Regions from separate parts of the Vibrio diabolicus genome, predicted to be linked through region 2. Evidence: riboswitches for the same ligand, from Rfam matches in the RefSeq annotation. Region 2 holds a riboswitch; the other holds the start of a gene.
The links. A riboswitch is a leader RNA that binds a small molecule or an ion and turns the genes downstream of it on or off. The one in region 2 is predicted to bind lysine.

Region 1 (10,534 bases), 1.6 Mb from region 2:
TTGCTGAGGCGCATTGTACTGCTGCTGAGCTGGTTGTTGAGGCTGACCCCATCCACCTTGCTGCTGCTGTTGACCGCCCATTGGTGCGCCGCCACCTTGACCACGACCGCCAAGCATTTGCATCACGCCGTTGAAGCCTTGAACAACGACTTCAGTTGAGTAGCGATCTTGACCGCTTTGGTCTTGCCATTTACGAGTTTGCAGTTGGCCTTCAATGTATACTTGAGAACCTTTACGCAAGTACTCACCTGCTACTTCCGCAAGTTTGCCGAACAACACAACACGGTGCCATTCCGTTTTTTCGCGCTGTTCGCCAGTCGCTTTATCACGCCATGAATCAGAAGTCGCAATAGTAATGTTTGCTACTGCACCGCCGTTCGGCATGTAACGAATTTCAGGGTCGTTACCTAGATTCCCCACCAAAATAACTTTGTTAATTCCACGGCTGGCCATGATGTGCTCCGTTTCACTCTGGATATATAAAATTTTAGCGCATTAGAATAGCACGCTTTAATGTTTTGATTAAAGTCTAATACCATTGTGATCTAATGAGTCACCTACTAGAACCCAAATCGCATTTCAACTTACGCATGTAGCACTTTTGATTCGCGTTGCAGACATCGTTTCGTGAAGCTTTGAATTCGAACGCATTTATTCAGTAAAGCTATGGTTATAACCTCTCTTTAATGCCAACTTATGGCCTTTATTGAACACTGGGAGATTTGAACTCGTGAGAAAGTCGGCTTACGCAAGAAAGCTATTTCTGATCAGTATGGAAGATAATGCGCAAAAAAAGGTGGCAGCACTCGAAAAGTACATTGATATGAGCATCCCGGTGATTTCAACCGAAGCACTCATGGAAGCTAAGCCACAGCATCGTAATAAAATCCTACTGATCGACTTCAGTGAACATAAATCACTCGTTCAATCGATCAAAAACTTACCGCTGGTATGGAAGAACTTTGAAACCGTTGTGTTCAATGTCCCTAAAAGGCTGACCACGGATGAGCTTCTTTCATTTGGTCAATTAAAGGGGCTGTTCTATTCCGAAGATACGCTAGAGCAAATTGGAGAAGGATTAAAAGGCATTGTTAACGGTCAAAACTGGCTGCCGCGTAATGTAACCAGTCAACTTTTACACTATTACCGTAACGTCATTAATACTCATACTGCCCCAGCCACGGTAGACCTAACCATTCGCGAGCTGCAAGTACTGCGTTGCTTGCAAGCTGGCGCATCGAACAGCCAAATGGCCGAGGAATTATTTGTCAGTGAATTCACCATCAAATCGCACTTGTATCAGATATTCAAAAAGCTATCAGTGAAGAATCGCGTTCAGGCTATCGCGTGGGCAGATCAAAACTTAATGTCATGATGCGATGCCGCGACTCTAATGACTGAAATGACGAGTCGCTCATCTTTTTTCCGCACTGAGTCTCACACTTTTTCCTACTTTATTCATGATTCATTGACGACTCTCGTGTTAAAGTTATGCGCAGATTCTTGATAATAACGAGATAGGATATTCCCCCAATGATTAAAAAATGTCTGTTCCCTGCTGCAGGCTATGGCACACGCTTCTTACCAGCAACGAAATCTATGCCAAAAGAGATGATGCCAGTCGTGAATAAACCGCTTATTGAATACGGCGTTGAAGAAGCAATTCAAGCTGGTATGAACGGCATGTGTATTGTGACGGGTCGTGGCAAACACTCTATCATGGACCACTTTGATAAGAACTACGAACTGGAACACCAGATTAGCGGTACCAATAAAGAAGAGCTATTGGTAGATATCCGTGAAATCATTGAATCTGCAAACTTCACTTACATCCGTCAACGCGAGATGAAAGGCTTAGGCCACGCGATTCTGACCGGGCGTGAACTGGTGGGTGACGAACCATTTGCCGTCGTTCTTGCTGATGACCTTTGTGTCAACGAAGAAGAAGGCGTGCTAGCTCAAATGGTGGCGCTATTTAAACAGTTCCGTTGTTCTATCGTTGCCGTACAAGAAGTCCCAGAAGATGAGACTCACAAATACGGCGTTATCTCTGGTGAAATGATCAAAGATGACATCTACCGCGTAGACGACATGGTAGAAAAACCTGAGAAAGGCACGGCACCAAGCAACCTTGCGATCATTGGTCGCTACATTCTGACCCCTGATATTTTCGAACTGATTGAAAATACAGAGCCAGGTAAAGGTGGTGAAATTCAAATCACTGACGCGCTACTTAAACAAGCAAAAGCGGGCTGTGTCTTGGCTTACAAATTCAAAGGCAAACGCTTTGACTGTGGTAGTGTTGAAGGTTACATCGAAGCAACCAACTACTGTTTTGAAAACCTTTATCTAAAAGATGAAAAAGCTTCAGAGTTAGGTAAACACGCAACACAAAAAGCGGTATAAAGCATCGTCGTAGTACGAAATTATTGTTTCTAAAGCCCAGCATTATGTTGGGCTTTTATTTTTACTGTTTTTTTATCCAGTAATTTTCTTTGCACATTTCTCACACTATGTAATACTTGCCCCACTTGGTTATACATAGAGCAAAAACGATGGATAAAATAGAAGTTCGCGGTGCCCGAACCCATAACCTCAAAGACATTAATCTTACAATCCCTCGCGATAAACTGATTGTCATTACTGGACTAAGTGGCTCCGGTAAATCCTCTCTCGCTTTCGATACATTGTATGCAGAAGGCCAACGACGCTACGTAGAGTCTCTCTCTGCCTACGCTCGTCAGTTTTTGTCTCTGATGGAAAAACCCGATGTCGACCATATTGAAGGGTTATCACCCGCGATTTCTATTGAACAGAAGTCTACTTCTCATAATCCGCGTTCAACCGTCGGTACAATTACCGAAGTCTACGACTACTTACGTCTGTTGTATGCTCGTGTAGGCGAACCACGCTGTCCAACGCACCATGCCCCTCTTGCCGCACAAACCATCAGTCAAATGGTGGACAAAGTTCTAGAGATGCCAGAAGGCAGCAAAATGATGCTGTTGGCCCCTATTGTCAAAGAGCGTAAAGGTGAGCATGTTAAAACGCTTGAGAACCTGGCAGCTCAGGGCTTTATTCGTGCGCGTATTGATGGAGAGACATGCGATCTATCTGATCCTCCAACGCTAGAGCTACATAAAAAGCACACCATTGAAGTCGTGGTCGACCGCTTTAAAGTTCGTCCCGATCTGCAACAGCGCTTAGTGGAATCTTTCGAGACCACGCTCGAGTTATCAGGCGGAATTGCGGTTGTCGCGCCAATGGATGGAGACGGTGAAGAGATTATTTTCTCCGCCAACTTCGCTTGTCCACAATGTGGTTACAGCATGCAAGAGTTAGAGCCGCGACTTTTCTCATTCAACAACCCTGCTGGTGCATGTGGCACTTGTGATGGTTTGGGTGTGCAGCAATACTTCGATCCAAACCGAGTAATTCAAGATGATTCATTAAGCTTGGCACAAGGTGCGATTCGCGGTTGGGATCAAAAGAACTACTACTACTTCCAAATGCTCACCTCATTGGCCGATCATTATGGTTTCGATCTCCATGCCCCTTTTAATTCTCTGCCAAAGAAAACGCAAGATGTCATTCTAAAGGGCTCTGGCCGCACTGAGATTGAGTTTAAATACATCAACGATCGTGGCGATATTCGTGTTAAACGCCATCCATTCGAAGGTATTCTGAATACCCTCGAACGTCGTTATCGTGATACAGAATCCAACTCTGTCCGTGAAGAGCTTGCGAAATACATCTCCACTAAATCTTGTTCAAGCTGTGGTGGTACTCGTCTGCGCCTTGAAGCACGTAACGTGTTTATTGCTGATACGACACTGCCTGAGATTGTTGAACTTAGCATTGCTGATGCATTGGAATTCTTCCATTCCTTGAAACTGGAGGGTCAACGAGCCCAAATCGCTGAAAAAGTGATGAAGGAAATCAACGATCGCCTGCAGTTCTTGGTTAACGTTGGTTTGAACTATCTAAACTTGTCTCGCAGCGCCGAAACGCTCTCTGGTGGTGAAGCACAACGTATTCGTTTAGCAAGCCAAATTGGGGCGGGTCTTGTTGGTGTGATGTATGTTCTGGACGAACCGTCGATTGGTCTCCACCAGCGTGATAATGAACGCTTATTAAAAACGCTCACTCATTTGCGCGATTTAGGTAATACCGTACTTGTGGTAGAACACGATGAAGATGCGATTCGCTGTGCAGATCATGTCATAGATATTGGTCCTGGTGCTGGCGTACATGGTGGTAATGTTGTTGCGGAAGGCACCATGGAAGAGATAGTCGCGAATCCGAATTCTCTGACAGGTCAGTACTTAAGTGGTGTTAAAGAAATCGCAGTACCGAAAGATCGCACGCCGCGAGATCCGAAAAAAACGGTTGAGCTATTAGGCGCAACAGGTAATAACCTTAAAAACGTTAACCTTTCAATTCCTGTTGGGTTATTCAGCTGTATTACAGGGGTATCTGGCTCAGGTAAATCAACGCTGATTAATGATACTTTCTTTAAAATTGCGCATACCCAACTTAACGGAGCGACAACGGCTCAGCCTTCACCTTATAAATCGATTAAAGGTCTAGAGCACTTCGATAAAGTCATCGATATCGATCAAAGCCCAATAGGCCGTACACCTCGCTCTAACCCTGCAACCTATACGGGGATCTTTACACCAATCCGTGAACTGTTTGCAGGCACACAAGAGTCGCGTTCTCGCGGTTACAAGCCGGGCCGTTTTAGTTTTAACGTACGCGGTGGTCGTTGTGAGGCCTGTCAGGGTGACGGTGTTATCAAAGTAGAAATGCATTTCCTACCAGATGTTTATGTGCCATGTGATGTGTGTAAAGGTAAACGCTACAACCGTGAAACGCTCGAAGTACGTTACAAAGGTAAAACTATTGATGAAGTGCTAGAAATGACGGTCGAAGATGCACGCACCTTCTTCGATCCAGTTCCTGCCATCGCTCGCAAACTACAAACACTGATGGATGTGGGTTTGTCGTACATACGATTGGGTCAAGCGGCAACAACACTCTCCGGTGGTGAAGCACAGCGTGTGAAACTGGCGCGAGAGCTATCCAAACGTGATACAGGAAAAACCTTGTACATTTTGGATGAACCAACAACCGGCTTGCACTTCCATGATATCCAGCAGTTGCTCACTGTATTGCACAGACTTCGCGACCACGGAAATACTGTCGTGGTGATCGAGCATAACCTAGATGTCATTAAGACTGCGGACTGGATTATCGATCTAGGACCTGAAGGGGGACAGGGTGGAGGCGAGATAATCGCTCAAGGCACACCGGAAGATGTGTCGCAAATCGAGGGTTCGCACACAGCTCACTTCCTTAAGCCTATGTTGAAGTAGAAAAAACAGGTAAAGTACCGAGACCAGCAAGTGCTGGTCTTTTTTCATTCAAAACAACGCAATAACTATGGCTACTATACATGTAAGTGGAACAAAGCTTTCTCCCGAAAAAGTACAGGTTCCCCTCAATCGCAAGTTTCTCATTGCCTTGGCAACACTATTTGTGTTGGCAATGCACTTTTTCATGCCCAACCCCGGCGGTTCAGGGCTTTCACTTTCCTTCAATGCGACAACTTGGATTGCTTTTAGCTTTGCATTAGGCATTGGGTGCTACCAACTCGCGAATAATCGAGCGCTACGTTACTCAAAATTAACCATCGGCTTGTTCATTAGTGCTCTTATCATGACGGTGCCCATTCTGTACCCAAATGCGAATAGCAGTTTGGCAGCCAACAAGCTCATTGGTCTGTGGTGTGGCGTCCTGTTTTTTATTGTCTTACAACAATTTCATTTCAGTAATAAACATCGCCAACGCCTGTTATGGTTCATTGTCCTTGCGGTTGTTATCGAAGCCATTTTGGGTCTGACACAATATCTGTATCTCAAACCAGGCAATCCGTTTGGTTACGACACGATGGCCAATCGTCCTTATGGTATTTTCCAACAGCCCAATGTAATGGCCAGCTTTCTTGCGACAGGATTGGTGATTGCCAGCTATTTACTTGCACGTCAGCCCTACAAATACGACCGTAAGTTAAGCGATGTTTATCTTCTCTATGCCGTGCCAGTTTTAACCTTACCACTAATTGTGGCGTTGGCTTCACGCACTGGTTGGTTAGCATCGATCATCGCCGTTTTGTTGGTCATCCCATACATGTATCGCTTTGCGACCAAAGGGCGCTTTATCCGCTGGGTTACGTCGCTTGTCACTGGGCTCTTACTCTCAGTGGTTGTCATGCATCTTGCCTTTCCTGATGGAGGTGGGTTGGCCGCAGAAAAAGTAAACATGGAGTCTCCTCGAGCGTATACTTTTCCGCAAACATTAGACATGGTGATTGAAAAGCCTTTTACTGGCTATGGATATGGCAAGTTTGAATCTGAGTACATGCTGTATACGGCTCGTCAACATGCACTAAATGAGAATTACCCAGCTGGTTTGCCAGCCATGGATCATCCGCATAATGAGCTACTTTACTGGGGAGTAGAAGGTGGCTTGCTGCCAATACTCGGCATCTTCTTAGCGATGGCACTGGTACTGTATCGAATCTATCAAGCCAAACGCGGAACTCGTCTTGCGTTGCTGGCCTTGTTTATACCTATCGTATTGCACTCGCAACTGGAATACCCTTTCTACCACTCTCTCGTGCATTGGTTGATCTTCGTTATCCTGCTGTACTGGGTAGATCAGCGCGTCTCTCGTTATCGACAAGTCGGCTTTAGTAATGTGACCAAAAGCTTGCTGCGAGTCTTTAGTTTGGTACTTCCCGTTACGTTTACGTTTTACATGGTAAGCGCATTGCATACGAACTATGTATTGACGAAGTTTGAGACCACTAGGCCAACTAACCCTGATATTCTGAATCAAGTCAGTAACCCTGTAGTTTGGAAAGACAGGTTTGATTGGGATGTCTATAGCACGTTTTTAAACATTGGGCTGTACCAACAAGACGCAACCTTGATTCAGCCTTATATCGATTGGTCGCTAAAAATCATCAAAGATAAGCCTCGCCCTGCATTTTATAATAATTTGATTTTGGCCTACCAAGGCTTAGATGACTCAAGTAAAGCGGAGCAAATCAGAGCTGAAGCGCAGTTTTTGTTCCCGAAGATTGATTTCAGTGACGTCAATTACCGACCACCTTCTCAAGCAATCTCTGCCTCACCAGCACCCACTTCAGGTGCAGAGTAATAAGTACAAAAAAGCGAAGGGATGACCTTCGCTTTTCTTTATCTCATTGCGGTATAGCTTTATTCAGTGAGTGACTCTTCTAACGCTTTTAAGCACAGTGCAACGTTTTCAGGTCGAGCGCCGTAACCCATTAAGCCAATACGCCACGCTTTACCAGCTAATGCCCCGAGGCCTGCACCAATTTCTAGGTTATAGGTTTCTAGCAAGTGAGCACGAACTTTTGCTTCATCAATTCCTTCAGGCACGTAAATCGCATTTAATTGCGGCAAACGATGGGCTTCGTCCACAACAAATTCAAAGCCTAACTTTTGTAGGCCATTTTTGAGTTTTTCATGCATCAGTTGGTGACGAGCCCAAGCGTTTTCTAAACCTTCATTTTTCAGTATCAATAAAGCTTCATGCAACGCATACAAGCTATTAACTGGCGCCGTATGATGGTAACTACGCTTACCTTCTCCACTCCAATAGCCCAACACTAAACTCTGATCGAGGAACCAACTCTGTACTGGTGTTGTTCTTGCTTGAATCTTTTCAATTGCGGCAGGAGAAAACGTCACGGGTGAGAGTCCTGGTACACATGACAAACATTTTTGACTGCCAGAGTAAACCGCATCCAGTTGCCATTCATCCACTTTTAACGGCACACCACCAAGTGACGTCACCGCATCAACAATAGATAATGCATTATGCTGTTTCGCCAGCTTACCCAATGCTTGAGCATCACTGACTGCACCAGTTGAGGTTTCGGCATGCACAAAAGCAAGAATTTTTGTATCTGGGTGCTGTTCGAGTGCTTGCTCGACTTTATCAATGGAAACAGGCGTCCCCCATTCATCATCGACGATAACAACTTCACCACCAGCACGGACGACATTTTCGCGCATGCGTTCACCAAAAACACCGTTACGGCAGACGATCACTTTGTCGCCTTTCTCGATCAAGTTTACAAAGCAGGTTTCCATCCCTGCACTACCTGGCGCTGAAACCGCAATAGTGAACTCATTGTCAGTTTGAAAGGCATACTTCAATAGCTGCTTGAGCTCATCCATCATACCGATAAACAGAGGATCAAGGTGACCTACGGTAGGACGGCTTAGCGCTTGTAACACTTGAGGATAAATATCAGAAGGACCAGGTCCCATTAAAATACGGTGAGGCGGAATAAAGCTTTGGATCGACATGTCAGCTCCTTGATTATCTTTTATCCTGAGCATTCTAAAAGTTCTATTCAATAACATGGCTCAGGTGTAGGGTTCTTCACCCTAATAGATTTTTCCTCTATCAGCAATTAGCCGTAAGTATGGAGGTCAAACCAGTGTCACAAAATCGTTAATAAAAAACACCATAAAGGTTGAAATATTGATTGACATTAAGGCCTCAAAACCGTTCAATGTTTGAGCTTTATGTAGAAGAGGAGCGCTACCCAGGTAGATGATTTGTGGAACCGCAATTCCAACACCAATCATTGAGGGGGAGTAGTGCCGAGGTAAGTCAAAGTTGCAGGATTTGACTTGTCGGTTGAATTGGGCTGAATCCCATCAACTGTCATCAGCGCAGTCTGATGAAGGGCTTCTGAGGGTAAATTTTTCAAACAGCATTCTAAATACCTCTCTTTTTGCTCTGTTCCTTTTCTCACTAAACATTGGATGTACAATTTTTTAGGAAGTCGTGGGAGAACGCAGTGAGCGCATTTAACGTAGCTAAATTCGGTGGAACCAGTGTTGCCAACTTTGAGGCAATGAGTCGTTGTGCCACCATTATCGAAAACAATCCAACTACTCGCCTGGTCGTGAGCAGCGCTTGTTCTGGCGTCACCAACCTATTGGTGGAACTCGCCAATGGTGTACAGGATCAAACGCACCGTACTGAGCTGCTGCAAAATCTGGCCAACATTCATGACGCCATTTTAACTCAGCTCGAAGACAGCACAAAAACTGCTGCCGAGGTGTATGCCATATTAGATACCGTAACCAGCCTTGCCGAGGCTGCATCTATCCAAGCTAGTGCGAAGTTAACCGATCATTTAGTCGCATGTGGTGAGCTCATGTCGACGCACATTCTAGCTCAGTTAATGTGTGAGCGAGGCATTCAAGCAGTGCGCTTTGATATCCGCGATGTGCTGCGTACTGATGACAACTTTGGTCGCGCGGAGCCAAACATTGAAGCAATTTCGACGCTTGCGCAAGATAAACTCGTACCACTTTGCCAACAATCCGTTGTTGTTACTCAAGGCTTCATAGGATCTGACGAAGCAGGTAATACAACAACACTAGGTCGAGGAGGCAGCGATTACAGCGCCGCCTTAATTGCTGAGAGCGTCAAAGCGGCAGGGTTAGAAATCTGGACTGATGTACCGGGCATCTACACAACAGACCCGCGAATTGCGCCAAAAGCCTCACCAATTCCCGAGATCAGCTTTAGTGAAGCTTCAGAAATGGCTAACTTTGGCGCTAAAATCCTTCACCCTTCTACGCTAGTACCCGCATTGCGCCACGACATTCCGGTATTTGTAGGGTCATCGAAAGAGCCAGAAAAAGGAGGAACTTGGATTCGCCACCAAGTCGAAAGCTCACCGTTGTTCCGTGCGCTAGCTTTGCGTTGTAACCAAACCATGGTAACGCTACGCAGCGCCAATATGTTCCACGCATACGGCTTCTTAGCAAAGGTCTTTGAGATCCTTGCAAAACATAAGATCTCTGTCGATTTGATCACGACATCTGAAATCAGTGTATCGTTAACACTTGATCAAACCGATACATCCGGCGGAGCACCACAGCTGCCGCAAGCTGTACGAGAAGAGTTAGAAGAGCTATGTAAGGTAGAAGTTGAACATGACCTATGCCTCGTTGCTCTCATTGGTAACAACATGAGTGAGAGTAAAGGCTACGCGAAACAGGTTTTTGGCACGCTAGAAGACTTTAACCTACGCATGATTTGTTATGGTGCTAGCCCTCACAACTTATGCTTCTTGCTCCATGAATCGGTATCGAAAAAAGCCATACAAAAACTCCACACCGAGTTGTTTGAGAAGTAAGTTCAACTCAATAAAACAAAGGGCTGCGTATCTGCAGCCCTTTGTTGTTTCAATAGTTGTTACATTTGAACGAGGTAAACATCAATTTAACCGTTAATGTTTGGCCCTAACCATTTTTCAGCCTCGATCCTATCCCACCCCTTACGATCGGCGTAGCTCTCTAGCTGATCTTCTTGGATCTGTGCGATCGCAAAGTAACGTGAGTCAGGATGAGAGAAATACCAACCAGAGACTGACGCGCCCGGATACATTGCATAGCTGGAGGTTAGAGTC
Region 2 (10,534 bases):
GTCAGTAATCAACTGAGGGTTCGCCAAGGCAGGAGAGTTAATAGATACCTTATCTGCACCAAACTCAAGAATGCGCGCCGCGTCCTCTGTTGATTTAATGCCACCAGCCACACAGAACGGAATATCAATCACTTCTGCAACGCGAGCGACCCAACTTTTATCAACGACACGCCCATCACTTGAAGCGGTAATATCGTAGAACACAAGCTCGTCAGCGCCTTCTTCAGCATAACGCTGCGCCAGAGGAACGATGTCGCCAATGATTTCGTGGTTGCGGAACTGAACGCCCTTCACCACTTGTCCATCACGAACATCAAGACATGGAATTATTCGCTTTGCCAACATGCAAACGCCTCCTCTGCTGTGAACTTACCATCTAACAATGCACGACCAACAATAACGCCAGCAACACCGCTGCCTTTTAGTGCTTCGATATCCGCTAATGAACCGATGCCACCTGAAGATTGGAACTGCACTTGTGGGTATTGTTTACATAAGTCGATGTAAAGCTCAACGTTTGAGCCTTCTAGCGTACCATCACGAGAAATGTCCGTACAAAGCACGTGCTGCAAACCTACCGTTAAGTAATCGTTGATCAGAGCTTCGATGGTCACGCCTGAGTCTTCTTGCCAACCAGAGATCGCCACTTTACGCGTGCCGTCTTGATATATGTTGATGTCTAGCGCGAGAACGATTTTCTCTGCACCGTATTTTTCCATCCAACCTTTCACAAGTTCTGGCTGTTTTACTGCTGTAGAACCAACAACAACACGCTGAGCACCAGCTTCTAACAGGTCAATCACGTCTTGCTCTGTACGCACTCCGCCACCGATTTGGATGTTCGCTGGCGTGCTTGCTAGTAGCTTTGCAATCAAATCAAGTTGACGTGCTGTCGTGTCTTTCGCGCCAGTTAAATCCACCAAATGCAGCCAGTTAGCGCCCGCTTGGTGGTACAAGTTAAACTGCTCTGCTGGGTCAACTTTGTATTCGGTTACTTGGCCGTAATCACCTTGATAAAGGCGAACCACCTGTCCTTCAATTAAATCAAGAGCTGGAATAATCACACTAAATCCCTTTTATAATTCTAAGAAGTTTTGAATAAGCTTCGCGCCCGCTTTTGAAGAACGCTCAGGGTGGAACTGCACACCGTAGTAGTTGCCGCTTTGTACTGCTGCTGTGAACGGGTTGCCGTATTCACACTCGGCAATAGTGTAGTCTCCAACTGGCATCGCAAAGCTGTGCACAAAATAGAAGTACTCACCTTCTTCAATACCTTTGAACAGTGGGTTACCTGCTTTTGCAGACACCGTGTTCCAGCCCATATGCGGCAGCGGTAAGTCGCCGGTTTGTAGTAGCTTCACTTCGCCGTCACAAAGTCCAAGACACTCAACTAACTCGTCGGCTTTCTGCCCTTTTTCTTGAGACACTTTGCCCAACAGTTGCATGCCTAAACAGATACCTAGCAGTGGCTTTTCTACCTGTTTTACCAAGCTGATAAGGTCACGCTCTTCTAGGTTCTTCATCGCTTCGCTGGCGGTTCCCACGCCCGGTAGAAATAGCTTGTCAGCCGCCAATACAACTTGTGGATCTTTTGAAATCGTTACGTCATAACCTAGGCGTTCAATAGCAAACTTCACCGAAGAGACGTTGGCACAGCCAGTATCGATAATGACAACTTTCTGTTCTGTCACTGTTTTTCTCCTTGCTAACGTTAGCCTTAAAGTACGCCTTTACTACTCGGTAGCTCAGTGCCTTCTACTTTGATTGCTTGGCGCAGAGTACGACCAAACGCTTTAAATAGGCTCTCAATGATGTGGTGATCATTGTTGCCCGCAGAAGAAAGGTGCAGTGTACACGCTAGTGTGTCAGTTAAAGAACGGAAGAAGTGAACCACCATCTCTGTTGAAAGATCACCCACTTGCTCACGGCTAAACTGCGCATCGAACTTAAGGTAAGGACGACCAGATAGGTCCAGTGCACATTGTGCCAAGCACTCATCCATTGGCAGGCTGAAACCAAAGCGACCAATACCACGTTTGTCACCCAGTGCTTCTTTCAACGCTTGACCTAACGCAAGAGCGGTATCTTCTACTGTGTGGTGATCATCAATGTGCAGGTCACCTTCCACTTTGCACACCATTTGGAATCCACCGTGCGTCGCAATTTGATCCAGCATGTGGTCAAAGAAGCCAAGACCTGTAGAGATATCGTTACCGCCTTGCTCATCAAGATTAACGATTACTTTGATGTCTGTTTCTTTTGTGGTACGAACCACTTCAGCTACGCGCGCCTTCACCGTCAGATCTTTTAGGATCTGTTTCCAGCCCATGGTTTCTGGGTTGTATTGAATACCACGAATTGCCATGTTTTCTGCAAGTTGAAGATCGGTTTGACGATCGCCAATCACAACAGAGTTTTGGAAATCCACTTTGCCACCTTGAAGGTACTCTTTTACCAAGCCTAATTTAGGCTTACGGCATGAGCAATTATCTTCTTCAAAGTGAGGACAAATCAGCACGTCATCAAACTTCACACCTTGAGACTCAAAGAGCTCCATCATCATGTTGTGTGGTGCATCAAAATCTTCTTGTGGGTAGCTGTCAGTACCCAAACCATCTTGGTTCGTGACCATCACTAGACGGTATCCTGCATCCTGCAACGACAACAGGCTTGGGATAACAAATGGCTCTAGTTTTAACTTATCCAAGCGGTCAACTTGGAAATCAATCGGTGGCTCAACAATCAGCGTGCCATCTCGGTCGATAAATAGGATTTTTTGTTGCTTGCTCACTCGAACTTCCTTATTACTAATCTTGTTTCGTTCTCGGCATAAACCGAGAACGTTGAGAATTCTATTTATGAATAGTAGTTTCTAATGAAACCCAGTGTCTTTTCACACTCGTCGCGGTTACCAACACTGATACGCACGCAGTTCTCAATTGGCGAGTTACGCAGGATAATGCCCGTATCCCAAGCGGCTTTGAAAAGAGCATCGCCATCTGGGAATTTCACCAATAAGTAGTTACCCCACCCTTCAAAAACCTCCAGACCCGGAATCATCGACAAACCAACTTGTAAGTAAGCTCGGTTTGCGTTCAAGTCGAGAACTTGGAACTTCGCTCGCGCTAGGCCTGCTTCAGAGAGCGCTTGAGTAGCAATTTCAGCAACTGGAACCGGTACTGGATATGGTGCGATCACTTTAAGAAGGACGTTAATCAGTTCTTCGTTTGCTAGCGTAAATCCACAACGAAGACCAGCAAGCGCGAAAGCTTTCGACAGAGTACGCAGAATCGCTAGATTTGGATATTCTGCCAATAAATCTACTGTTGACGCTTCTGGACAAAAATCGATGTACGCTTCGTCCATGACCACGATTGCGCGGTCTTTTGTCATCTCAAGCAGAGAGACAATATCGTCACGCTTAACTAAGTTACCCGTTGGGTTGTTTGGCGAGCATACGAAAACCAGTTTTACGTTATCCAGACTCGCTTCGATACCTGCGAGGTCTAGTTGCCAATCTGACGTTAGCGGCACCGTTTTGCGCTCTACACCGATGGTTTCTGCACTGATGGCGTACATACCGTAAGTCGGTGGGCAGTATAAAATCGCGTCTTCACCCGGTTCACAGAAAGCACGAATCAATAACTCAATACCTTCATCTGCACCGCGAGAAGTCAGCGTTTGTTCTGGCTTCACTCCAGCATACGCGGCGTAAGCAGAAATCAGTTCTTTCGGCTGGCATTCGCTGTAACGATTAAGACGAGCAAAGTCTGTTTTGTATTCATTGTTGAATGGCGATTCGTTGGCGTTCAGCCATACGTCACCTGTACCACCAATTCGGCGAGCCGAAAGATAAGGTGTTAGTTGTTGGACTTGTTTACGCGCTAGCTTTTCCATCTCTTTACTCTCTTATTCTTACTTACTTGCTAATTTTTCTACACGGATAGTAACAGCACGTTTGTGGGCGTCCAGACCTTCTGCTTCAGCCATGGTGACAACCGTTGGCGCAAGATTTTTAAGACCGTCAGCTGAAAGCTCTTGAACCGTCATTCGTTTAGAAAAATCAGCCAAACCTAAGCTTGAATATGTCCGTGTGTAACCGTAAGTAGGAAGAACGTGGTTAGTTCCCGATGCGTAATCACCTGCAGATTCAGGCGACCAATCACCAAGGAAGATCGAACCTGCGTTGTCTAATAGAGGCAGAAGCTCGCGTGGGTTCTTAGTCTGAACAATTAAGTGCTCAGGGCCATAATAATTAGAAATAGAGATCGCTTGGGTGATCGATTCAGCAATAATGATTAAACTCGATGCGAGCGCTTTTTCTGCAATCTCTGAACGAGACAACTCTTTCAATTGACGACGAACGGCATCTGTCACCTGATCTGCAATAATGGCTGATGGCGTCACAAGTACAACTTGAGAGTCAGGTCCATGCTCTGCCTGACTTAGAAGGTCCGCCGCAATAAAATCTGGGTCCGCTGTTTCATCCGCAATCACAAGAACTTCCGAAGGACCCGCTGGCATATCAATCGCTGCGCCACGGAAATCATTGCTCACCTGACGCTTTGCTTCCGTCACGTAAGCGTTACCCGGGCCAAAAATCTTATCAACTTTTGATACGGTCTCTGTACCATATGCCATTGCAGCAACAGCTTGACCACCACCGACGTTGTACACTTCATCAATGCCACACAATTTTGCTACGTAAAGGATCTCGTCAGCGATTGGAGGCGGAGAGCAAAGCACAACTTTACGACAGCCAGCAATTTTCGCAGGCACGCCAAGCATCAAAACCGTCGATGGCAATGGCGCGCTACCACCAGGAATGTACAAACCCACTTTTTGAATTGGACGTGTTACCTGTTCACAAAGCACACCCGGTTGAGTTTCGACTTTAATTGGCTGTGGCTTTTGCGCTTTGTGGAATTTAGAAATATTGGCATAAGCTTGCTCTAATGCGTTTTTCATTGATTCAGACAAGCGCTCTGAAGCGGCTTTAATTTCCTGAGAAGAAACACGAATGGACTCAGGTTTAACGCGATCAAACTTTTCTGTCAGCTCGTTGAGAGCAGAGTCGCCTTCATTTCTAACTTTAGCGATAACCTCAGACACTGCTGCAGTGATATTTGCACCTTCTGCAATAGCAGGACGTTCTAAGATCGAATCTTGCTGCTCTTCACTTAAAGATTGCCAAACGACTGTTCTCATGATGTTTACTCCATCATTTTTTCAATTGGTAGCACTAGGATTGAGCTAGCACCTAACTCTTTTAGCTGTTCCATGGTTTCCCAGAACAGGTTCTCAGAACTCACTAAGTGAACAGCCATTTTCTGCTTATCTGCAGAAAGAGGAAGAACCGTAGGATCCTCAGCGCCAGGAAGTAGTGCTTTGATTTGATCGAGCTTTTCAGCTGGCGCGTGAAGCATGATGTACTTAGACTCTTTCGCTTGTTGTACGCCTTGCATGCGAGTCAGTAGTTTTTCAATCAGTGCTGTTTTGTCTGCATCAAACTCACCGATACGTTGAATCAGCGTCGCTTTAGATTTAAAGATCACTTCCGCTTCTTTTAAGCCATTCGCTTCTAACGTTGCGCCAGTCGATACCAAATCAGCAATAGCGTCAGCTAGACCTGCGCGAGGTGCAACTTCTACAGAGCCAGTTAGCATACATGTGGAGAATGGAACGCCTGCTTCATCCATGTAAGCTTTTAGGAGTTGAGGGTAAGTTGTGGCAATACGCTTACCAGCTAAGTCTTGTGGACCGTTGTACTCTTCATCCTTGTCGATAGCGATAGACAAGCGACAACCGCCAAAATCCAGTCGACGAAGTTGAACAAACTCACATGGCTCACCCAAAGCTTTGCGATCAAGACGAACTTCTTCTAGTTCGTTTTCTCCGATGAAACCAAGGTCAACCACGCCATCCATGATCAAGCCAGGGATGTCATCGTCACGAACCAAAAGCAAATCAATTGGCATGTTCTCCGAGTGAACCACTAAACGCTCACCCATTACATTAAATTTTACGCCGCACTGTTTTAGCAGAGCTTGGCTCTCTTTGCTAAGGCGACCTTTTTTCTGAATTGCGATTCTTAAGCGTTGTGTTTGCATTGCTTTTTCCCTGTGCAAGATTTTGATATCTAAGTAATTTTTGAATTAGTAAAACTAAAAAACCCTCGAGAGATTGGAGTCTCCCGAGGGTTTAAAATCTGCTTTTACTTTGATTTCACCTCCGGGAGTTTCCTGCCTCCCGGGTATGCGTACATCGCCCGAAAGACTAGATTGGGTGATGATGGTGATGAATGTTCATTACAAAATTACGCATACTTATTTAAGGCTCTATTGAGTTGCTTCGTTAGTAACCACACTAACCAAGGATTCTATATTTTTCAATACTGAATTTAGCATTTTCCAACTATTTTTTATAATCACTTGATTTTAAAGGATTTAAATTTAATTTCAGTTGAGTATATGGGTAGAAATTAGGTTTCTATTCAACCCTATTCTTAAAGAAAAAGAAGAATAGTATGAATTTTCATCAAAACAACTATTTAGATCTCACCGCCCTTAGTAATTGGCATCATTCTCAATAAAGAGACATCCACTCACGTTTGAGACGGCTCATTCAAAACTATTATTTTAGTGGGGCAAAAAATAGTGATTAACCATGAAACTGCGTAACGGTAGTAACAAACAAGCTGTGGATTTCAGCGATACAACACTATACCCATTAATCGGCAATAGTGCATGTATCCAAGAACTTCGCACGGCAATCCAAAAGTACGCTCAATGTGATGCTGAAGTACTCATTCAGGGTGAAACAGGGGTGGGCAAAGGTCTCTGTGCTCGTCTTATTCATCAGTTGTCGAACAGACACTCGGCACCTTTTGTTGAAGTTAACTGCGGCGCAATTCCAAGTGGTCTTATTGCGTCCGAACTTTTCGGTCACGAAAAAGGAGCATTTACAGGAGCGATTTCAGATCGTATCGGTTTTATTCAAAAAGCGCATAAAGGTACCCTATTCCTAGATGAGATTGGTGATATGCCGCCGGATCTACAAATCCACCTTCTGCACTTTTTAGAGAGTAAGCAAATCCATAAAGTCGGCGCTGATAAATTCATTGATGTGGACTGTAGAGTCATTGCTGCGAGCCACGTGGATTTGAAAAATGAGGTTGTACAAGGCGGATTCCGTGAAGATTTATTCTATCGGCTTAATATCTTGCCATTAACTATTCCTCCACTGAGAAAGCGTGGGAAAGATATCCTTATGTTATCAGAACACTTCTTAACAGATTTGTCTCATGGTCAGGTACAAAAAATGTCGGATAAAGTGAAAGCCAAGCTCCTCAAGCATCGTTGGCCAGGTAACGTAAGAGAACTGCGAAATGTAATCCAACGAGCGATTGTCATGTGTGAAGATCACACGCTTCTCGTCGCTGACTTGGGCCTTGATAATAATGAAAGGCAATTACTCCCTTCAGTGGACCAAATTGATCTTGACTACCTACTGCAAGCTATCGAAGAAAATAAGCACAATATGAGTGCGGCTGCACGTCATCTTGGTATTTCAAGAACAACGCTTTATCGTCTAATAAAGAAATACAACTTAAATGTTTAGTTGCTGTACAGGTGTAACGTGACACTGTGTAACAGACAACTCATCATATATCATTTACTTAGCCCCTCATCATAAATCTCTTGACATTACCGCCTTTAAAATCAACAACTTAAACTAGGCATAGTCTTTGCTTAGAGCTAAGAAGAAGTCGGTTGATAGATTTTCTATCACAGCACAGAAAGGAGTGCTCAGAACACAAATAGCTCGCTTTTAACACGAAACGATTATCCCCAAAAACGCGATTGCCCCCCTCACCTAAATCGCGTTAAAAAAAAGCTCCGCTAAATTTAGCGGAGCTTCCTCTTTATTAAAAATACTGAGCTGTACTAGACATTTTGGCACGATGCCATTTTAGACTTCGACAACCAAGAAAGTGCTCCACATACAATAATAAATGTGATTGATGCAGCAATGAATGAGAATGCAATTGACGCAGTCATCCCCAAAGTAATGAAGCCAACACAGGAAACTAGCGCCACGGACAATGCATAAGGCAACTGGGTCGATACGTGATCAATATGATTACAACGTGCACCAGTCGACGACAGAATAGTGGTATCGGAGATAGGTGAACAATGGTCACCAAAAACGGCACCGGCTAAAACTGCACTTAGCATTGGGAGCATTAGCGCAAGATCTGTTGCACCAGCCATATCACCCGCGATTGGAAGCATAATGCCGAACGTACCCCAAGAAGTACCTGTTGAAAATGCCATTAGACCAGACAACAAGAATAGGATAACTGGTAGCCAATGTGGATTGATATTGCCCTGCGCCATTGTAGAAAGGTAAGAACCCGTCTTCATGTCACCGATAACCGAACCGATAGTCCAGGCAAATACTAGGATTAGAATCGCGCCAAACATAGACTTCGCACCAATCCAAAGTGTGCGTGCAATTTCACCCATTGGAAGACCTTGCTTCACAACAGTAAACAGTGCAACTGCTAAGCCAAGCAAGCTACCGTAGATTAGTGATGTACCTACATCTGTATTTTCAAACGCACCTAGAAGCGCAAACTCTTTGCCGTCAGCAGCCAATGCTCGGCCACCCGTGTAAAGCATAGAAGCGATAGTCGCAATAATCAGCGTCACGATAGGAAGTACCAAGTCTGACACTTTACCCTTTTCGCTTTCACGGATATCTAGCTCTTCGTTTAGATCATGCGCTTCTTGCGAGTCGTTTTCTTTGTCTTTATCAAAGCCGCGGCCTTGAGATGCAGAGATTTCATGCTCACGCATCTTACCGATATCGAGGCCAAACCACGCCACAGCAAACACCATAAGCAGTGCAAAAACTGCATAGAAGTTCATTGGAATAAGACGAACGTACGCGCCAAGAGCCGAATACTCAGTGATCCCATGTGAGACTAAGATACCGCCGATAATCGTAATAATGTAAGCACCCCAGCTAGAAGCAGGCATGATCACACACATTGGTGCAGCAGTTGAGTCTAGAATGTATGCAAGCTTCGCGCGAGACACATAAAAACGATCGGTCACTGGACGAGAAATGGCACCAACAGCAAGACTGTTAAAGTAATCGTCGACAAAAATGAATACGCCTAAAAAGGCAGCAAGAAGTTTGGAGCCGCGTTTACTCTTCACTCGAGATTGTGCCCATTCGGCAAATGCACGAGTACCACCAGATAGCGTTAATAATGCAGTTGTCATACCTAATAAGATTAGGAAACCAACAATGCTCATGTTCCAAGTGTTAATTCCGCCATCTTCAATAAAGACAGAAGAAACTTGAGAACTCACGTAACTAACGGTATCACCGATAGACCAGCTATTAAGTAGAACCGCACCCAGCACGATACCTACACCTAAGGAAACTAATACACGTCGAGTCAAGATCGCCAAAGTCAAAGCGACAATAGGTGGCAATAATGAAACAGGAGAACTAGAAAAATCTATTAAATTCATGATCTTCAAAAACCAAAGTTTGGCTAGAGATCTACTGCAGACAAGTCACGTAGCATACGATACGTGCTCATGTTGAACTTAGCGACAGGGAAGCGAACACTCCACCCAACCCTACAGTAGCGCTCCATAGTTTAATGTGAATATATACTATGGCAGTGTTGTTCCTTTCAGATACAACCCCAGCAAGTAACTTTGATGAGTTACTTACTTCGGCAATCTTCGCCTTCCACTATTATTCATTGGCATCACCCCAATAATAGCTACTCTTCGAGACCGCGCCTCTACGGCAACAACAAACAATTAACCACTAACTGTACAAATTAACAACAAATTGTCTGCAATATTGCATCAGGTAGCAGCCATTGTACTTATGATGAGAGTCAATGCAACACATCAAACTAAATTAAACAAATAAATAATGACTGAGATAATTTATAAACCTTGTCTACTTCAAGTTAGTTTTGTGCAACTGAAATCACATCAATTTTGTTATTTATGAAACATTATTACTACCTTAAAAATATCATGGTTTATCTTGTATCAATAAATTAAGGATATATGACACTCCATCAAAGATGGACGCTTCATATTTTTAAGTAATAACTCAACTTTTTTTATAAAAACCAAGCTGGCTCTATCTCTATACAATAACGAGTGTTGATTTCAATTCTCATCTAATAAGATTTATTTCGAGTGTAATAATATTTATTGCTTTAAAAAAATAGCTAAATTTAAACAAAATCTTGATTTAGTATTTGCACATAAGGAAAAGATAAAGTTAAATATAAGGACTCTTTGTTTATTTATAGATTGGCATTATTTAATCGTAACGATAAAAAGTGCCCAACACATTAACCTTTTAATAGGAATCGTTATGTCAGAGCTGACTAAAACCCTTCTAAATATCCGTAGCCTTCGTGCATTTTCTCGTGAGCTGACTCTAGAACAATTGGAAGAAGCTCTAGATAAACTAACTACTGTCGTAG

Region 1: another riboswitch for lysine. It lies ahead of lysC (lysine-sensitive aspartokinase 3); the one in region 2 lies ahead of tet(35) (tetracycline efflux Na+/H+ antiporter family transporter Tet(35)).

The regions. Positions count from the first base shown of each region.
Region 1 covers NZ_CP042451.1:404,906-415,439, reverse strand. The annotation lists gene FR741_RS01980 (single-stranded DNA-binding protein) at 1-453, opposite strand, end outside; gene FR741_RS01975 (LuxR C-terminal-related transcriptional regulator) at 731-1,375, shown strand; gene galU (UTP--glucose-1-phosphate uridylyltransferase GalU) at 1,534-2,406, shown strand; gene uvrA (excinuclease ABC subunit UvrA) at 2,556-5,378, shown strand; gene FR741_RS01960 (PglL family O-oligosaccharyltransferase) at 5,446-7,227, shown strand; gene FR741_RS01955 (pyridoxal-phosphate-dependent aminotransferase family protein) at 7,287-8,408, opposite strand; lysine riboswitch at 8,629-8,807, shown strand; gene lysC (lysine-sensitive aspartokinase 3) at 8,909-10,261, shown strand; gene metH (methionine synthase) at 10,348-10,534, opposite strand, start outside.
Region 2 covers NZ_CP042451.1:2,040,733-2,051,266, forward strand. The annotation lists gene hisF (imidazole glycerol phosphate synthase subunit HisF) at 1-345, opposite strand, end outside; gene hisA (1-(5-phosphoribosyl)-5-[(5-phosphoribosylamino)methylideneamino]imidazole-4-carboxamide isomerase) at 327-1,064, opposite strand; gene hisH (imidazole glycerol phosphate synthase subunit HisH) at 1,077-1,691, opposite strand; gene hisB (bifunctional histidinol-phosphatase/imidazoleglycerol-phosphate dehydratase HisB) at 1,718-2,791, opposite strand; gene hisC (histidinol-phosphate transaminase) at 2,857-3,897, opposite strand; gene hisD (histidinol dehydrogenase) at 3,916-5,208, opposite strand; gene hisG (ATP phosphoribosyltransferase) at 5,214-6,110, opposite strand; His leader region at 6,164-6,301, opposite strand; gene FR741_RS09760 (sigma-54 interaction domain-containing protein) at 6,667-7,620, shown strand; gene tet(35) (tetracycline efflux Na+/H+ antiporter family transporter Tet(35)) at 7,947-9,548, opposite strand; lysine riboswitch at 9,658-9,840, opposite strand; gene FR741_RS09770 (H-NS family histone-like protein) at 10,423-10,534, shown strand, end outside.